DNA from 2 places in the Kitasatospora sp. NPDC058406 genome. Region 1 is predicted to be linked to the other one. Evidence: riboswitches for the same ligand, from Rfam matches in the RefSeq annotation. Region 1 holds a riboswitch; the other holds the start of a gene.

Region 1 (7,379 bases):
ATCACCTCCCGCACCTCGGTCCGGATGCGCTCCCGGTACGCGGCCGGGTCGATCCGCCCGGCGGTGAGGTCGGCCCGGGCCACCCGCAGTTCGGAGGTCTGCGGGAACGACCCGATCGTGGTGGTCGGCAGCAGCGGCAGGCCGAGGCGGGTGCGCTGGGCCTCGGCGCGCTCCGGGTAGGCCTGGGCCCGGCGGGCGTCCGCCTCGGTGACGGCCGCGGTGCGGGCCCGCACCGCGGGGTCACGGGTGATCGGGGAGTTGGCGCGGGACGCCAGGTCGGCGCGGTTGGCGGCGAGTTCGGCGGTGATCGCGCCGGTGCCCTCGCGCAGGCCGCGGGCGAGCAGGGCGACCTCGTTGGCCTTCTGCCGCGCGAAGGCGAGCCACCGGGCGATCTGCGGGTCGAGGTCGCGCTCGGCGGCGGCGTCCAGCGGGACGTGCAGCAGCGAGCACGACGGGGCCACGTCGACGGTGCCGGCCAGCCCGAGCAGGGTGGCCAGGGTGGAGAGCGACTTCTCCAGGTCGTTGATCCAGATGTTGCGGCCGTCCACCACACCGGCGACCAGCCGCTTGCCCGGCAGGCCGCCCGCGGCGGCCAGGTCGCCCAGGTTGGCGGCGGCCGGGCCGGTGAAGTCCAGGGCGAGGCCGTCGATCGGGGCCCTGGCCAGCACGGGCAGCGCGGCGCCCAGGCGGTCGAAGTAGCTCGCGACCAGCAGCTTGGGCCGGTCGGCGAGGGCACCGAGGTCGCGGTAGGCGCGCGCGGTGGCGTTCAGGTCCGCGGGGGTGCGGTCCTGGACGAGCGCCGGCTCGTCCAACTGGACCCAGGCGGCGCCGGCCTCGTGCAGGTCGGCGAGGAGGGCGGCGTAGACGGGCAGCAGCCGGTCGAGCAGGGTGAGCGGCTGGAAGTCCTCGGGGACGCCCGGGGCGGGCTTGGCGAGGAGCAGGTACGTGACCGGGCCGACCAGCACCGGACGGGCGCTGTGGCCGAGGTCCAGGGCCTCGCGCAACTCCGCGACCGCCTTGGCGGAGTTCGCGGTGAAGACGGTGTCGGGGCCGAGTTCGGGCACCAGGTAGTGGTAGTTGGTGTCGAACCACTTGGTCATCTCCAGCGGCGCGACGTCCTGGGTGCCGCGCGCCATGGCGAAGTAGCCGTCCAGCGGGTCGGCCTCGACCGCCGCCCGGTGACGCGGCGGGATCGCGCCGACGGCGACCGTGGTGTCCAGCACGTGGTCGTAGAGCGAGAAGTCGCCGGTGGGCACCTCCTGGACGCCCGCCCCGGCGAGCCTGCTCCAGTTCTCCAGACGCAGGTCGGCGGCGGTGGCCAGCAGGGCGTCGGCGCTCACGGCGCCCTTCCAGTACCCCTCGATCGCCTTCTTGAGCTCACGGCCACCGCCCTGGCGGGGGTATCCGTACACGGTGGCCAGGGTTGCCGCGGCTGCGGACTTCGCTGTCAAGGGACTCTCCTTCGCGAGCCTGTCTGTGGCCCCGGTGACGGGACGGAGGCGCGAAGGGGTGACGAACCGGGCGGGACCGCGTGCGCACGAGAAGCGCCGGATCCGCCTGGTATGTACGCCGACCCGCCCACGAGGTCACCGGGATGTCCGCGCGCGAACGGGTCGCGTGCGGGCAACGGGCAGGTCTTCGGACTCGTGGACACGCCCGCCCGAAAGGGCGGACACCTACTGGCCGTCGCTTCCCAGACCCGACCGGGCCCAGTGCGTATGACGGCGGTCGTTCCCACTCACCGCTGCGGGGCAGTCCCGGATTCCCACCGGGTTCCCTCTTACGACGCGCCTGCCTGGTGGGCAGGGCGAACCAGCTGCCCGCCCAGCTTAGGACGAATCCGGTACCGGGAGAACACAAGGACACCAGGACGTCCACATCCTGAGACGCCGCCAGGGCCCCGGACGGGCGGCGGAGGGCCGGACGGCACAGGACAGGACAGGACCGGACCGGCCGGTGCGGGTGCCGGCCCGCCGTCCCGGAACCCCGCGCCCCGGCCGTGCCGCTACTCGTCGGAGAGCACGAAGGTCCGACCGCACCCGGGCGTGGACCGCAGGTGACCGGGCACGGGTCCCCGGACGCGGCCGGCCCGGTCGCGCTCGGCGCCCAGCACGACGGCCGCGTGGACGGCGCGGGCGGCGCGGGATCCCCAGCGGGACCGGGGGCCGCCGAACGGCTCCGCCTCCCGGCCGGGACCGGTCCGCCGCACCGCCACGCAGACCGCGTCCGACGGCGTCCCCGAGCAGTCGTACCCGGCTTCGAGCAGCGCCTGGACCTTGGCCTCCGTCACGGTGGCCACGAGGTTGACGGCGGCCGCGTCCGAGAGGGCCACCGGAACGACGACCACGATGTTGATCGTGCCGGGAACGAGCGCGTCGCCGGGCGCGTCGCCGTCGGCGGGCGCCGACGCCCAGGTCGGCACGCCGATTCCGGTCGTCACCACCGCGGTGACGCCGTGGTCGCGGGCCCAGGTGAAGGCGTCCACCCGGGCGGCGGTCATCAGCCCGACGCCCGGACCCCGCAGCCCCAGGTCCTCCGCCAGCTCGGCCAGGTGCCGGTCCGGGTCCGTCCTGCCGTACCCGGCCCGGACCTGGGCGTTGACCAGCCACTCCCGCTCGCCCAGGCCGCCGCCCAGCACGGCGCTGCTGAGCATCCGCCAGCCGGGTCCGGCCCGCCACACCAGGAGATGGCGGCACTCACCGTCCTCCGGGCGGCCGGACCGCTCGATCACCACGGGGTCGCCGAAGACCCCGTCGTCCACTCCGGGAGGGCCCGCCTGCTGCTGCGGGATTGCCATGAACGATCCACCTTCGGGCACGTGGGTGAGCGGCCGACCGGCCAGGCGATCAATCCTAGGCACAGGGCGACGCCGCACGGATCGACGGAGCCCCCGGCGGACGCCGGACCCCGTGCCGGGCGAGCGGGCACGGGGTCCGGCGGTCGGTGCGCAGGTGCCGGTCGGTTCGGCCGGGGTGCGCCGGTGCCGGTCGTGCGGCCGACGCGGTCGGTTCGGCCGGGGTGCGCCGGGGTGCGGTCAGCCGTTGGCGGGGGGCGTACCGCCGAGGGCGAGGGCGTCGGCGGCGATCAGTCGGGCCCGGTCGGCGGGGACGGTCCGGCCGGACTGGTTCTCGGCCCACCGGGCGAGCGGCCCGTACTGGCCCTGGCCGAGCATCACGGTCAGGGTGGCGACGGCGTTGCGGTCCGCCCCCGAGGTGAGGACCAGCGAGGCCAGACCGGTCGGCGTGGCCGCGACGGTGAACTCGGCCGTCGTCTCGGCCCGCCCGCCGGGGCCGGTCGCCTCCGCCCGCAGGGTGTGCCGGCCGAGCGCGAGCGCCGTGGTGTCGAGCGCGGTGCCCGGCGTGAGCTCGGCACCGTCCAGGGTCAGCCGAACGGAGTCGGCGCCGCGCGCCTGCACCGCGGTGACCGGCTGCTGGGCACGGTCCAGGGCGGCCCCGGCGGCCGGGGAGGTGATCGCCACGGTGGGTGCGGCGGGCGGCGCGACGGCGCCGGCCTGCTGCCAGGCGGCGTTCCAGCCGGCGAGCTCCGCCGGACGGTTGGTGATGATGCCGTCGACGCCGGCGGCCTCCAGCGCCTTCCACCGGGCGGCCGCGTCGACCGTCCAGACGTTGACCGCGACGCCGGCCGCGTGCAGGTCCTTCACCACGCCGAGCCGGGCGGAGACGGCGCCGTCCGAGGGGTTGTAGGCGGCCAGGCCGAGCTCCCTGGAGATCGCCACCGGGTCGGCGTCGAGGGTGCTGCGCAGCAGGCCGAGCGGCAACTCCGGTGCCAGCTCGCGGGTGTGCCGCAGGGCGTCCACCTCGAAGCTCTGGACGAGGACGCGGCCCGCCATCCCGTGGTCGCGCACCTCCTTGACGATCCGGGCGACCTCGTCGCGGCTGTGCCGGCCCTTGATCTCCAGCAGCAGGTTGCCGCCACGGGTGCGCAGATCCTCCAACTGCGCCGCGAGCGTGGGCACCCGGGCACCCGCGTAGGCCGGGCCGAACCGGGAACCGGCGTCCAGCGCGTCCAGTTGGGCGGAGGTCAGGTCGCGGATCCGCCCCTGGCCGTCGGTGGTGCGGTCCACCGTGTCGTCGTGGAGGATGTACGGCACGCCGTCCTTGCTGGGCTGGACGTCGTTCTCGATCCACTCGGCGCCACCGCGCCGGGCGACCTCGTCCGAGACCAGGGTGTTCTCCGGTGCCGCGGAGGAGGCGCCGCGGTGGGCGAAGACGGTGAGCGGGGAGTCCGCCGGCCGGAGCAGGCCGCCCGGGGCGAGCGCGGTCACCCTGAGGTCGTCGAACGACACCTTCGCGCCGTTGACGACGAGCGCCTGGCCGCCGTCGGCGCTGCGGGCGACCTGGGTGGTGCGGGCGGCCTCCCGGCCGTCGAAGATCCAGCGGGCGGTGGTGCCGTGCACCTCGACGGCGATCCGCACGTCGCGGCCGGTGCCGGCGGCGACCGGGGCGGCGGCGGTGTCGGTGACGAGCCAGCTGTTGGCGGTGGTCCGCCGGGCGAACTCCAGGCCGTTGGCGGCGGTGGTGCCGGTCCGCACGGTGGCGATCGACCACGGGGTGGCGCCGCTCGCCGGGACGTCCAGGCCGAGCGCCGCCCAGCGGGCGTTGTCCACGACGGACTCGAAGCGGGCGGTCGCCTCGATGCGGAAGTCGTCGAGGTGGCGGCCGAAGGTGATCCGGCTCTGCTGGCCGGAGTTGGCGGAGGTGCCGACCAGCCGGCCGTTCGCCACCTTCCAGTCGCCCTCCACGGCGGTCCAGCCGGCGGGGAGGGAGGTGCCGGAGAAGCTCTCGGTCACCACGACGTCACCGGGGGCGGGGGCCGCGGCGGCAGCGGCGAGGCCGGGGGACCCGGCGGGGTCGTCGGGGGACCCGGGGCCGGACGCGGCGGGGCCGGAGGTGGCGGCGGGCGGCTCGGCGGAGGCGGCGTTCGGGGCGCTCAGCGCGACGGTGCCCAGGCCCAGCGCGGACGCGACGAGGGCGGCGAGCACGGCGGTGTGCCGGCCCGCGCTCGACCGGAGGTCGCGCCGGTCGTCGGCCGAGGTGCCGGGGCGGTTGCCCGGGCGGCCGCCGGGGCGGTTGCCGGGACGGGCGGCGGGTGACGCGGCGGACGGGCTGCCGGAGCTGACGTGGTGACTCTGTGTCATGCCCGGCACGCTAGGGGACGCTCCCCGAACCGGAAGCCACTTCCCCGGGAACCGTTCGTGACCATTGCGAAACTCCACGCCGCACGGCCGTACCTCACCGAACCCGCCGACCGGACCGGCGCGTTGTCCTCGCCGAGTCCTCGGACCCGCCCCGGCGGTAGCGGGTCCGCGGCGTGCTCCCGGACGGCGGGGGCGAGCGCGGCGACGCGCCGTCGGGCACCGTCCGCACGCCTCAGACGAAGGACCGGGTCGCCGTGATGCCGCCGTCGACGGGGAGCGTCACCCCGGTCACGTACGAGGACCGGTCGCTGAGCAGCCAGGCCGCGGCCTGGGCGACCTCGGTGGCGCTCGCCGGGCGGCCGAGCGGGGTGAAGCGGGCGACGGCCTCGCCGAAGGCCGGCCCGGCGGTGAACAGCGGTTCGGCGGACGGCGTCCGGACCACCCCGGGCGCGATCGCGTTGGTCCGGACGCCGTGCCGGGCGTAGTCGGTGGTGGCCGCCTTCACCAGACCGGCGAGCCCGTGCTTGGCCGCCTGCTGGGTGCCGTCCCCGAACCCGCCCACCAGGCCGCCGACCCCGCTGCACAGCACGATCGAGCCGCCCCGGCCGCCCGCGAGCATCGCCCGGAGCTGGGCCCGCAGGCAGAGCCAGGTGCCGCGGAGGTTGACGGCGTGGACGGCGTCCCAGTCCTCCTCGGTCCGCTCGGCGAGCGGGGCGGGCATCGGGCCCGAGCCCGCGTTGTCGAAGGCGGCGTCGAGCCGGCCGAAGGAGTCCAGCGCGACCTGTACCGGCCGCTCGGCCCCTTCGGCCGTGGAGATGTCCGCGGCGACGGCCACCGCGTCGGCGCCGCGCGCCCGCAGCCGGGCCGCCAGCGCCTCGACCTCGGGGCCGGTGCGGGCGGCCAGGACGAGCAACGCGCCCTCCGCCGCGAACAGTTCGGCGGCTGACGCGCCAATGCCCCGGCCCGCGCCGGTGATGATCGTGACCTTCCGGTCGAGAAGTCCCATGCCGGGAGCATCCCTCGGCGGGACGGGCGGCGGCAGCGGCCGGATCGTCCTGGGCCCGGGAGCCCGGGTCTGCCGGGTCCTGGATACGGCTGCCGGGCTGTGGCAGCGTGGGACCATGCCCGACACTCCGTTCAGCGCGTTCCTGCGGGCCCGCCGCCAGGGCCTGGATCCCTCCGACGCCGGGCTGCCGGTCGGACCGCGCCGCCGCACGCCGGGCCTGCGCCGGGAGGAGGTCGCCGTCCGGGCGGGCATCTCGACGGACTACTACGCCAGGCTGGAGCAGGGCCGCCAGCGGCTGCCGACCGGCCCGGTGCTGGACGGCATCGCCGCGGCCCTGCTGCTCACCGAACCCGAACGGGACCACCTGCACCGGCTGGCCCACCGACGGTCCGCGCCGGCGACCGCCGCCGTGAACGGCCCGGCGACCGTCGACGCGACCGCCCGGAGCCTGCTCGCCTCCCTCGACCGCTCGCCCGCCTTCGTCACCGGGCCCCGGTTCGACCTGCTCGCCTGGAATCCCTGCGCCGCCGCGCTGATGGCCGATCCGGCCTCCCGGCCCGCCCTCGAACGCAACCTCCTCTGGCAGGTGTTCTGCTGCCCGCACGGCGCCGCCCAGCGGGCCAACCACGCCCCCACCGGCTCCATCGGCGCGGACCTGGTCGCCGGGCTGCGCGCCCAGCACGCGGACCGCCCGGACGACCGCGAGCTGACGGCCCTGGTCACCCGGCTCTCCGCCCGCAGTCCGCAGTTCGCCGCCCTGTGGGCCCGCCACCGGGCCGCCCCGCCCCGCCAGGGCCGCCTCGCGCTGCGCCACCCCGCACTGGACACCGGCGTGCTCGACTACACCGCCCTCGCCCTCCCCGCGAGCGGCCACCACCTCTTCGTCTACCTCCCGCCCGCCGGCCGCCGCACCCCGGACCCCTTCCGCCGCCTGCACCCGGCGGCCTCCCGCTAGCGCCCGTGCCCGGGCGCCGAGCGAGCGGCGGGCGGACGTCAGACGCCGGACGTCAGACGCCGGACGACGGGGAGGCGGGCCACGGGGAGGCGGGCCACGGGACGGCGGTCTCGGCCTCGGCCTCGTAGTCGACGCCGGGAACGTCCCAGCCGTAGAGCCGGCCGACCTGCTCACGGAACCAGCCGGTGTCCGCACGGGTGTCCATGGTCTCGGCGTCGATCCGGTCCCACATGGCGCGGACGGCGGTCTGCACCCGGGGG
Region 2 (7,379 bases), on a different contig from region 1:
TGAGTTCCCGGACGTACAGTTCGGGGAACCCGCCGCCGATCACCAGGCCCGCCGTGCCCTCCGGCAGCCCGTCGGCGTGCAGCGGGTCGAACGGGACCACCTCGGCGCCGGCGGCGGTGAGCAGCTCGGTGTTCTCCGCGTACGAGAAGGAGAACGCGGCGCCGCCGGCCACCGCGATCCGCGGCGCCCCGATCCGCGGCGCCCCCGCCCGCGGCGCCCCGGCCACCGGAAAGCCCGCCGCCACGAGCTCGGCCATCTCCGCGGCGGGGTCCCACGGCTCGGCGTCCAGCGGCGGCGCGGTCCGCGCCAGCGCCAGCACCGCGTCCAGGTCCACCGAGGCGGCGACCAGCTCGCCCATGTCGGCGACCGCCCGGAGTGCCTCCGCCGAGCGCTCCACGGCCGGGATCAGGCCGAGGTGGCGGGACGGCGTGGCGACCGCCGCCGAGCGCCGGACCGAGCCCAGCACCGGCACGCCCGAGCCCTCCTCCAGGGCCTCGCGCAGCAGCTGCTCGTGCCGGTCGGAGGCGACCCGGTTGAGGATCACCCCGGCCAGTCGGACCTCCGGGTCCCAGGACGCGAAGCCGTGCACCAGCGCGGCCACCGACCGGGACTGCGACGAGGCGTCCACCACCAGCACCACCGGTGCCCGCAGCAGCTTGGCGACGTGCGCGGTGGACGCCAGCTCGCCGCGCCCCGAGGCGCCGTCGTACAGGCCCATCACGCCCTCGACCACCGCCACGTCCGCACCGGCCGCGCCGTGCAGGAAGAGCGGCGCGATCCGTTCCGGCCCGCACATGAACGCGTCCAGGTTGCGGCCCGGCCGCCCGGCCGCCAGCCCGTGGTAGCCCGGGTCGATGTAGTCCGGGCCGACCTTGTGGGGGGAGACGGCCAGCCCGCGCGCGGCGAGTGCCGCGATCAGGCCGGTGGCGACGGTGGTCTTGCCGGCGCCGGAGGACGGTGCCGCGACGACGAGACGGGGGATGTTCACGTTCAGGGTTTCCGGTCTACCACTCGATACCGCGCTGGCCCTTGCGGCCGGCGTCCATGGGGTGCTTGACCTTGGTCATCTCGGTGACCAGGTCGGCGAAGCCGGTGAGCGCCTCGGGCGCGTACCGGCCGGTGACGACGACGTGCTGGCTGCCCGGGCGGTCCTTCAGGACGGCCACCACCTCCTCCGGGTCCACCCAGCCCCAGTGCATCGGGTAGGTGAACTCGTCCAGCACGTAGAAGCGGTAGGTCTCGGCGGCGAGGTCGCGCTTGACCTGCTCCCAGCCCTCCTTGGCCGCCGCCTCGCTGTCCATCTCCATCTCGGAGGAGCGCTGGATCCAGGACCAGCCGGAGCCCATCTTGTGCCAGTCGACCGTGCCGCCCTCGCCGGAGGCGCCGAGCACGCGCAACGCGTTCTCCTCGCCGACCTTCCACTTGGCGGACTTCACGAACTGGAACACCCCGACCGACCAGCCCTGGTTCCAGGCGCGCAGCGCCATGCCGAAGGCCGCGGTGGACTTGCCCTTGCCGGGGCCGGTGTGGACGGCGGTGATCGGCATCGTACGGCGCTGGCGGGTCGTCAGGCCGTCGTCGGGGACACTCTCGGGAACACCCTTGGGCATGTCGGCTCAGGCCGCCTTTCGCGTAGTGGTGGTGGGGCGGTTGTCGCGGACGAGGGAGGCCACGCCCTCGGCCCGCAGCTCGTCCAGGGTCACGGCGGTGGCGCGGAGCCGTGCGGCCAGCGTGCGGGCCAGGCCGAGCCGGACCGGTCCGGACTCGCAGTCCAGCACCACGCTCGCCACGCCCTGCCCGGCCAGCAGCCTGGCCGCCCGGTGCGACTGCGCGACGGCGTCGCGGGCGCCGGTGGCCCGGCCGTCGGTGACCACGACCAGCAGCGGGCGGCGGTCGGGGTCGCGCAGCCGCTCGACCCGCAGCACCTCGTGGGCGCGGAGCAGCCCGGCGGCCAGGGGGGTCCGGCCGCCGGTGGGCAGGGTCTCCAGCCGGGCCGCGCCGACCTCGACCGAGGAGGTGGGCGGCAGCGCCAGTTCGGCGGACCCGCCCCGGAAGGTGATCATGCCGATCTTGTCCCGGCGCTGGTAGGCGTCCATCAGCAGGGACAGCACCGCGCCCTTGACGGCGGTCATCCGCTGCCGGGCCGCCATCGAGCCGGAGGCGTCGACCACGAACAGCACCAGGTTGGACTCCCGTCCCTGGCGGACCTGTTCGCGGAAGTCGTCCTTGTGCAGCACCAGGGCGCGGGACGCCCGGCCGCGCGCCACCTGGTGCGGTGCGGCGGCCCGCAGGGTGGCGCTCAGGTGCAGCCGGGCCAGCCGGCCCTGCGGGCGGCGGGACCTGATGGTGTGGCCGCCGTCGGTCTCGGCGGGGGAGCGGCGGCCCTGTGCGCCGCGCCCGGTGCCGTCGACGGCGAACAGCCGGGTCCGGTACGGGTCGCCGGCCGCGACGGGCGCCGACTCCCGGGCGGGGGAGGGGTGCTGGGCCGGGACGGGCTGCGGGAGTGCCGGGTCCTCGTCGGGGGAGGTGGCGTCGGCGCCGGCGGGCGGGCCGTCCGGGCCGGTCGGCTCGGGGGCGCCGCCACCGCCGTCGGGGCCGGGTCCGTCGCCCTCGGGGCCGTCCGGGCCGTCCCCGGGGTCCGGGTCGGGGTCCTCGTCCGACTCCCGGGCCTCGGCCCGCCCCTCCGCGAGGGCCTCCTCCTCGTCCTGCCGGGCCTGCTCCTCGCGGGCCTCCTCCTGCTCCTGCCGGGCCTGCTCCTCCAGCGTCCGGTCCAGCAGCTCCTCGTCCAGCCCGGGCGCGTCGAAGGGGTTGCGCCGGCGCCGGTGCGGCAGCGCCAGCTGTGCGGCCTTGCGGACGTCCTCCTCCAGCACCTCGGTGCGCCCGGACCAGGCGGCCAGCGCGACGGCGGTGCGCGCCATCACGATGTCCGCGCGCAGCCCGTCCACCTCGAACGCGGCGCAGACGGCGGTGATCCGGCGGAGTGCCGCGTCGGTCAGCTCCACCTTCGGCAGCAGCTCCCGGGCGGTGGTGATCCGCAGGGCGAGCGCCCGCTCGTCCTCCTCGAACCGGTCGGCGAAGCCCGCCGGGTCGGCGTCGTAGGCGAGGCGGCGGCGCACGACCTCGGCCCGCTCCACCGGCTCCCGGGTGGCGGCGATCTCGACGGTCAGGCCGAACCGGTCGAGCAGCTGCGGCCGCAGCTCGCCCTCCTCCGGGTTCATCGTGCCGACCAGCAGGAACCGGGCCGCGTGCCGCACCGAGACGCCCTCGCGCTCGACGTACGAGCGGCCCATCGCGGCGGCGTCCAGCAGCAGGTCCACCACGTGGTCCTGGAGCAGGTTGACCTCGTCGATGTAGAGCACGCCGCGGTGCGCCTGCGCCAGCAGGCCCGGCTCGTACGCCTTGACGCCCTCGGCGAGCGCCCGCTCCAGGTCCAGCGAGCCGACGATCCGGTCCTCGGAGACGCCGACCGGCAGCTCGACCAGCCGGGCCGGTCGCGAGGACGCCCCGGCGCCGGCGTGCGCGCCGTCCGGGCACTGCGGGTCGGGCGCGGCCGGGTCGCAGGCGAAGCGGCAGCCGTCGACGGTGGCGATGGACGGCAGCAGGCCGGCCAGCGCGCGCACCATGGTCGACTTGGCGGTGCCCTTCTCGCCGCGGACGAGCACCCCGCCGACCGCCGGCGAGACCGCGTTGAGCAGCAGCCCGAGCCGTAGGTCGGCCATGCCGACGATCGCGGTGAACGGGTAGCGGACGTCACTCATGATTCTCGCTCACGATTCTCCCCAAGGGGCCCCGGGCGGCAGGAACGGCAGCGATCCGGCCGCCGGCACCCCGCCTTCGATCAGCTTCCACAGTGCGTCGGTGTCCGCGTGTTCCTCGATCAGCTCCCCCAGTCGGTCCAGCCGGGCCTCGCGCGCCGCCGCGAACGAGGTGTCCGGCGCGGGGACGAACGCCCGGCCGGCCGATGCGGCGACGTCGCGCAGCAGTTCGCGCCGGAAACCGTCGTTCTCCAGCGCGCCGTGCCAGGTCGTCCCCCAGACGGAGCCCACCCGGCAGCCGTCCAGGAAGGGGGTGCCGCCCTCGACGGTGACCACGCCGTGGTGGATCTCGTAGCCCTCGACCCGCTGCCCGTACGCCTCGCCGACCGGCCGGCCCAGCACCTTCTCGACGCCGAACCGGACGTGCGTCGGCAGCAGGCCGAGCCCCTCCACGGTGCCGGCCTTCGACTCGACCTCGTCCACGACGGTCCGCGCCAGCATCTGGTAGCCGCCGCAGACGCCGAGGACGGGACGGCCCTGCGCCGCCCGCGCCTTCAGCGCCGTCTCCAGGCCGCGCTCGCGCAGCCAGGCGAGGTCCGCGACGGTGGCCCGGGTGCCGGGGAGCACGACGAGGTCGGCGTCGGCCAGCTCCTCGGGCCGGGTGGCCCAGCGGACCAGCACCCCGGGCTCCTGGGCCAGCGCGTCCAGGTCGGTGAAGTTCGACAGCCGGGGGAAGCGCACCACGGTCACCCGCAGCACGTCCGCGCCGAGCGGCCCGCGGCCGGCCGTGCGGTCGACCACGGTGGACAGGTCGAGCGAGTCCTCGGCGTCCAGCCAGAGGTCGGGCAGCATCGGCAGGGTGCCCAGCACCGGGCGGCCGGTCAGCTCGCGGAGCATCTCCAGCCCGGGGGCGAGCAGCCGCGCGTCGCCGCGGAACTTGTTGACGAACCAGCCGGCCACGTGCCGCTGGTCCTCGGCCGAGAGCAGCGCCAGCGTCCCGTACATCGCCGCGAACACCCCGCCCCGGTCGATGTCCCCGACCACGACGACCGGCAGCCCGGCGGCGGTGGCCAGGCCCATGTTGGCGATGTCCCGGTCCCGCAGGTTGATCTCGGCGGGCGAGCCGGCGCCCTCGCAGATCACCACGTCGTACCGGCGGCGCAGGTCCGCGAGGCACTCCAGGGCCCGCTCCAGCAGCACCGGCTTGCGGTCGCGGTAGTCCAGCGCGCCGACCTCGGCGACCGCCCGGCCGAGCAGCACGACCTGGCTGCGGCCGTTCGCGCCGGGCTTGAGCAGCACCGGGTTCATGGCCGCCTCGGGCTCCACCCGGGCGGCCTGCGCCTGCATCGCCTGCGCGCGGCCGATCTCGGCGCCGTCCGCGGTGACGAAGGAGTTCAGCGACATGTTCTGCGCCTTGAACGGCGCGACGCGGACGCCCTGACGGGCCAGCCAGCGGCAGATGCCGGCGGTGACCACGCTCTTCCCGGCGTCCGAGGTCGTCCCGGCGACCAGCAGTGCGTTGCTCATGCCCCACCCCTTCTCCTGCTCAGGGCCGCCCGGAGCAGCAGATGCCCGGCGACCGTCGTACCCAGCGCCAGCGCGCCCACCCGTCGGGAGAGCACGCAGGCCCGCTCGATGTCGTCCACCCCGACCGGCCGGAGCCCCTCGCCGAGCACCGGCCGGTGCTCGACGCGGTCGCCGTACCGGAGCGTCCCGCCCAGGCGGACGCCGACCGCACCGGCGAAGGCCGATTCGGCCTGGCCCGCGTTCGGGCTGGGGTGTGCGGAGCCGTCCCGCCGCCAGACCCGCCAGGCGGTGCGCGGTTCGGGCGCGGCGGCGACGGTCAGCAGCGCGGTCAGCCGGGCGCCCGGCCAGCCGGCCACGTCGTCCAGCCGCGCGGAGGCCCAGCCGAACCGGGCGTACCGGGGCGAGCGGTGGCCGACCATCGCGTCCAGGGTGTTGACGGCGCGGAACGCCAGCAGGCCCGGTGTGCCCGCGAGCCCGCCCCAGACCAGCGCGTTGACCACGGCGTCGGCGGTGTTCTCGGCGACCGACTCGACCACCGCGCGGGCCAGCTGGGCCTCGTCCAGGGTGCTCGGGTCGCGGCCGCACAGGTGCGGCAGCCGCTCCCGGGCCGCCGTCAGGTCGCCCGCGGCGAGCGAGCGGCCGATGGTCCGGGCCTCCCGGGTCAGCGAGGTGCCGCCGAGCACGGTCCAGGTCGCGGCGGCGGCCAGGGCGGCCCGCCCGAGCGGCCGGCGGCCGAGCAGCCGGTCGGCGGCCACGGCGCCGGCCGCGACGGTGCCCACGCAGAGCGCGGTGTAGGCGGTGCCGGTGGCGCGGTCGTCGCGCCAGATCCGCCGTTCCAGCCGGTTCGCGGCGGTGCCGAAGACGGCGACCGGGTGGCCGCGGCGAGGATCGCCGAGCCGGGTGTCGGCGAGGTATCCGGCGACTGCGCCCGCGGCGAACGCGGCGGCGCGGGTCAGCGGACGCACGGCGGGGTGCGGTGGCGGGTCGTCGCGGCCGGGGCAGGCTGCATCGCGTGGGTGTCCTCACTCAGGGTCCGCGCCCTGGATCGACGTACCGGGGGCGAGAGTCTCCTGGCTTCCGGGTCGGACGCACGCCCGGGCCTTCCAGCGGCTTCTGACGGCTCGCCGTGGCATTGTCCGGACGTGCTCCCCGGTGACAGTGGCGGGACCGCGCCGGACTCGCACCGGCTTCCTCTGCTTGCCTCCGTATGGCTGAAGGATCCCATCACGCCCCCGAACCGGGAGTCAACCGAGGTCACGGAGCGTTCGGTCACACCGCCGGTCCTCGCGCGGCCCCCGCCCCGGCCCCGCACGGGCCCGCCCCGGAGGCTCGCGCCCCGGTGTGACGTTGCTCCCGATCTGACACGGACGGCCGTGTCCTACTGGCCACCGGCCGCCGCCGCTAGTGGACTGGGGCCAGAACACCCTCCGGCACCGGGACTTAACTGCGGGGAGCGAGTATGCGTTGGGGAATCGCGGCCACCGTGGCCGCCGCCGCCGTCGGTACGGGGGCGGCCGTGCTGGTGATCGGCCGGCGGGCGTCCGAGCGGATGGTCCACCCGGCCGTCGCGGCCCGGGCGAGGTCCGGCCCGGTGCAGGTCCTGACCCTCGGCGCGGGGCGGGTCGGCTTCACCCGCGGCCCGGAGAGCGAACGCCCCGGCCGCTGGGCCGTGGAGTGGGGAGAGGACGGGCACGCGGTCGTCGGCGAGGTCCTGCACAGCGACGGGAAGGGCGTCACCCGCCGCCTGCTCCGGGCGGACCGGGGCACCCTCACGCCCGGTACCGAGGTCCGCTTCACCCCCCGGGTCCATCTCGGGGACCCGACGACCGCGCTCGGGATCCCGTTCACCGAGACCGCCGTCGAGGGCGAGCTGGGTGCGCTGCCCGCCTGGCGGCTGGACGGCGCGCGGGGCACCTGGGTGATCCTGGTGCACGGCCCCGGCGCCGACCGCTCCCAGGCTCTCCCGGTGCTCCCGCTGCTCCGGCGGCTGGCCCTGCCGGTGCTCGCCGTCAGCTACCGGGGCGACGCGGGTGCGCCGGCCTCCCCGGACGGCCTCGGCCACTTCGGCGAGACCGAGTGGCGCGACGTCGAGGCGGC

What was found. Region 1 has a riboswitch for cobalamin ahead of metE (5-methyltetrahydropteroyltriglutamate--homocysteine S-methyltransferase). Riboswitches for the same ligand answer to the same signal wherever they lie in the genome.
Region 2: it holds a riboswitch for cobalamin, as region 1 does, so the genes downstream of both, ACFWOG_RS02295 (cobalamin biosynthesis protein) here and metE (5-methyltetrahydropteroyltriglutamate--homocysteine S-methyltransferase) in region 1, are expected to answer to the same signal.

Annotation. Positions count from the first base shown of each region.
Region 1 is NZ_JBHXKE010000077.1:21,317-28,695, reverse strand. It holds gene metE (5-methyltetrahydropteroyltriglutamate--homocysteine S-methyltransferase) at 1-1,451, opposite strand, end outside; cobalamin riboswitch at 1,612-1,832, opposite strand; gene ACFWOG_RS17345 (adenosylcobinamide amidohydrolase) at 2,006-2,797, opposite strand; gene ACFWOG_RS17340 (glycerophosphodiester phosphodiesterase) at 3,035-5,158, opposite strand; gene ACFWOG_RS17335 (SDR family NAD(P)-dependent oxidoreductase) at 5,391-6,164, opposite strand; gene ACFWOG_RS17330 (helix-turn-helix transcriptional regulator) at 6,280-7,119, shown strand; gene fabV (enoyl-[acyl-carrier-protein] reductase FabV) at 7,172-7,379, opposite strand, start outside.
Region 2 is NZ_JBHXKE010000005.1:66,001-73,379, reverse strand. It holds gene ACFWOG_RS02315 (cobyrinate a,c-diamide synthase) at 1-988, opposite strand, end outside; gene cobO (cob(I)yrinic acid a,c-diamide adenosyltransferase) at 1,005-1,610, opposite strand; gene ACFWOG_RS02305 (putative cobaltochelatase) at 1,617-3,758, opposite strand; gene ACFWOG_RS02300 (cobyric acid synthase) at 3,768-5,282, opposite strand; gene ACFWOG_RS02295 (cobalamin biosynthesis protein) at 5,279-6,247, opposite strand; cobalamin riboswitch at 6,346-6,477, opposite strand; gene ACFWOG_RS02290 (alpha/beta hydrolase) at 6,742-7,379, shown strand, end outside.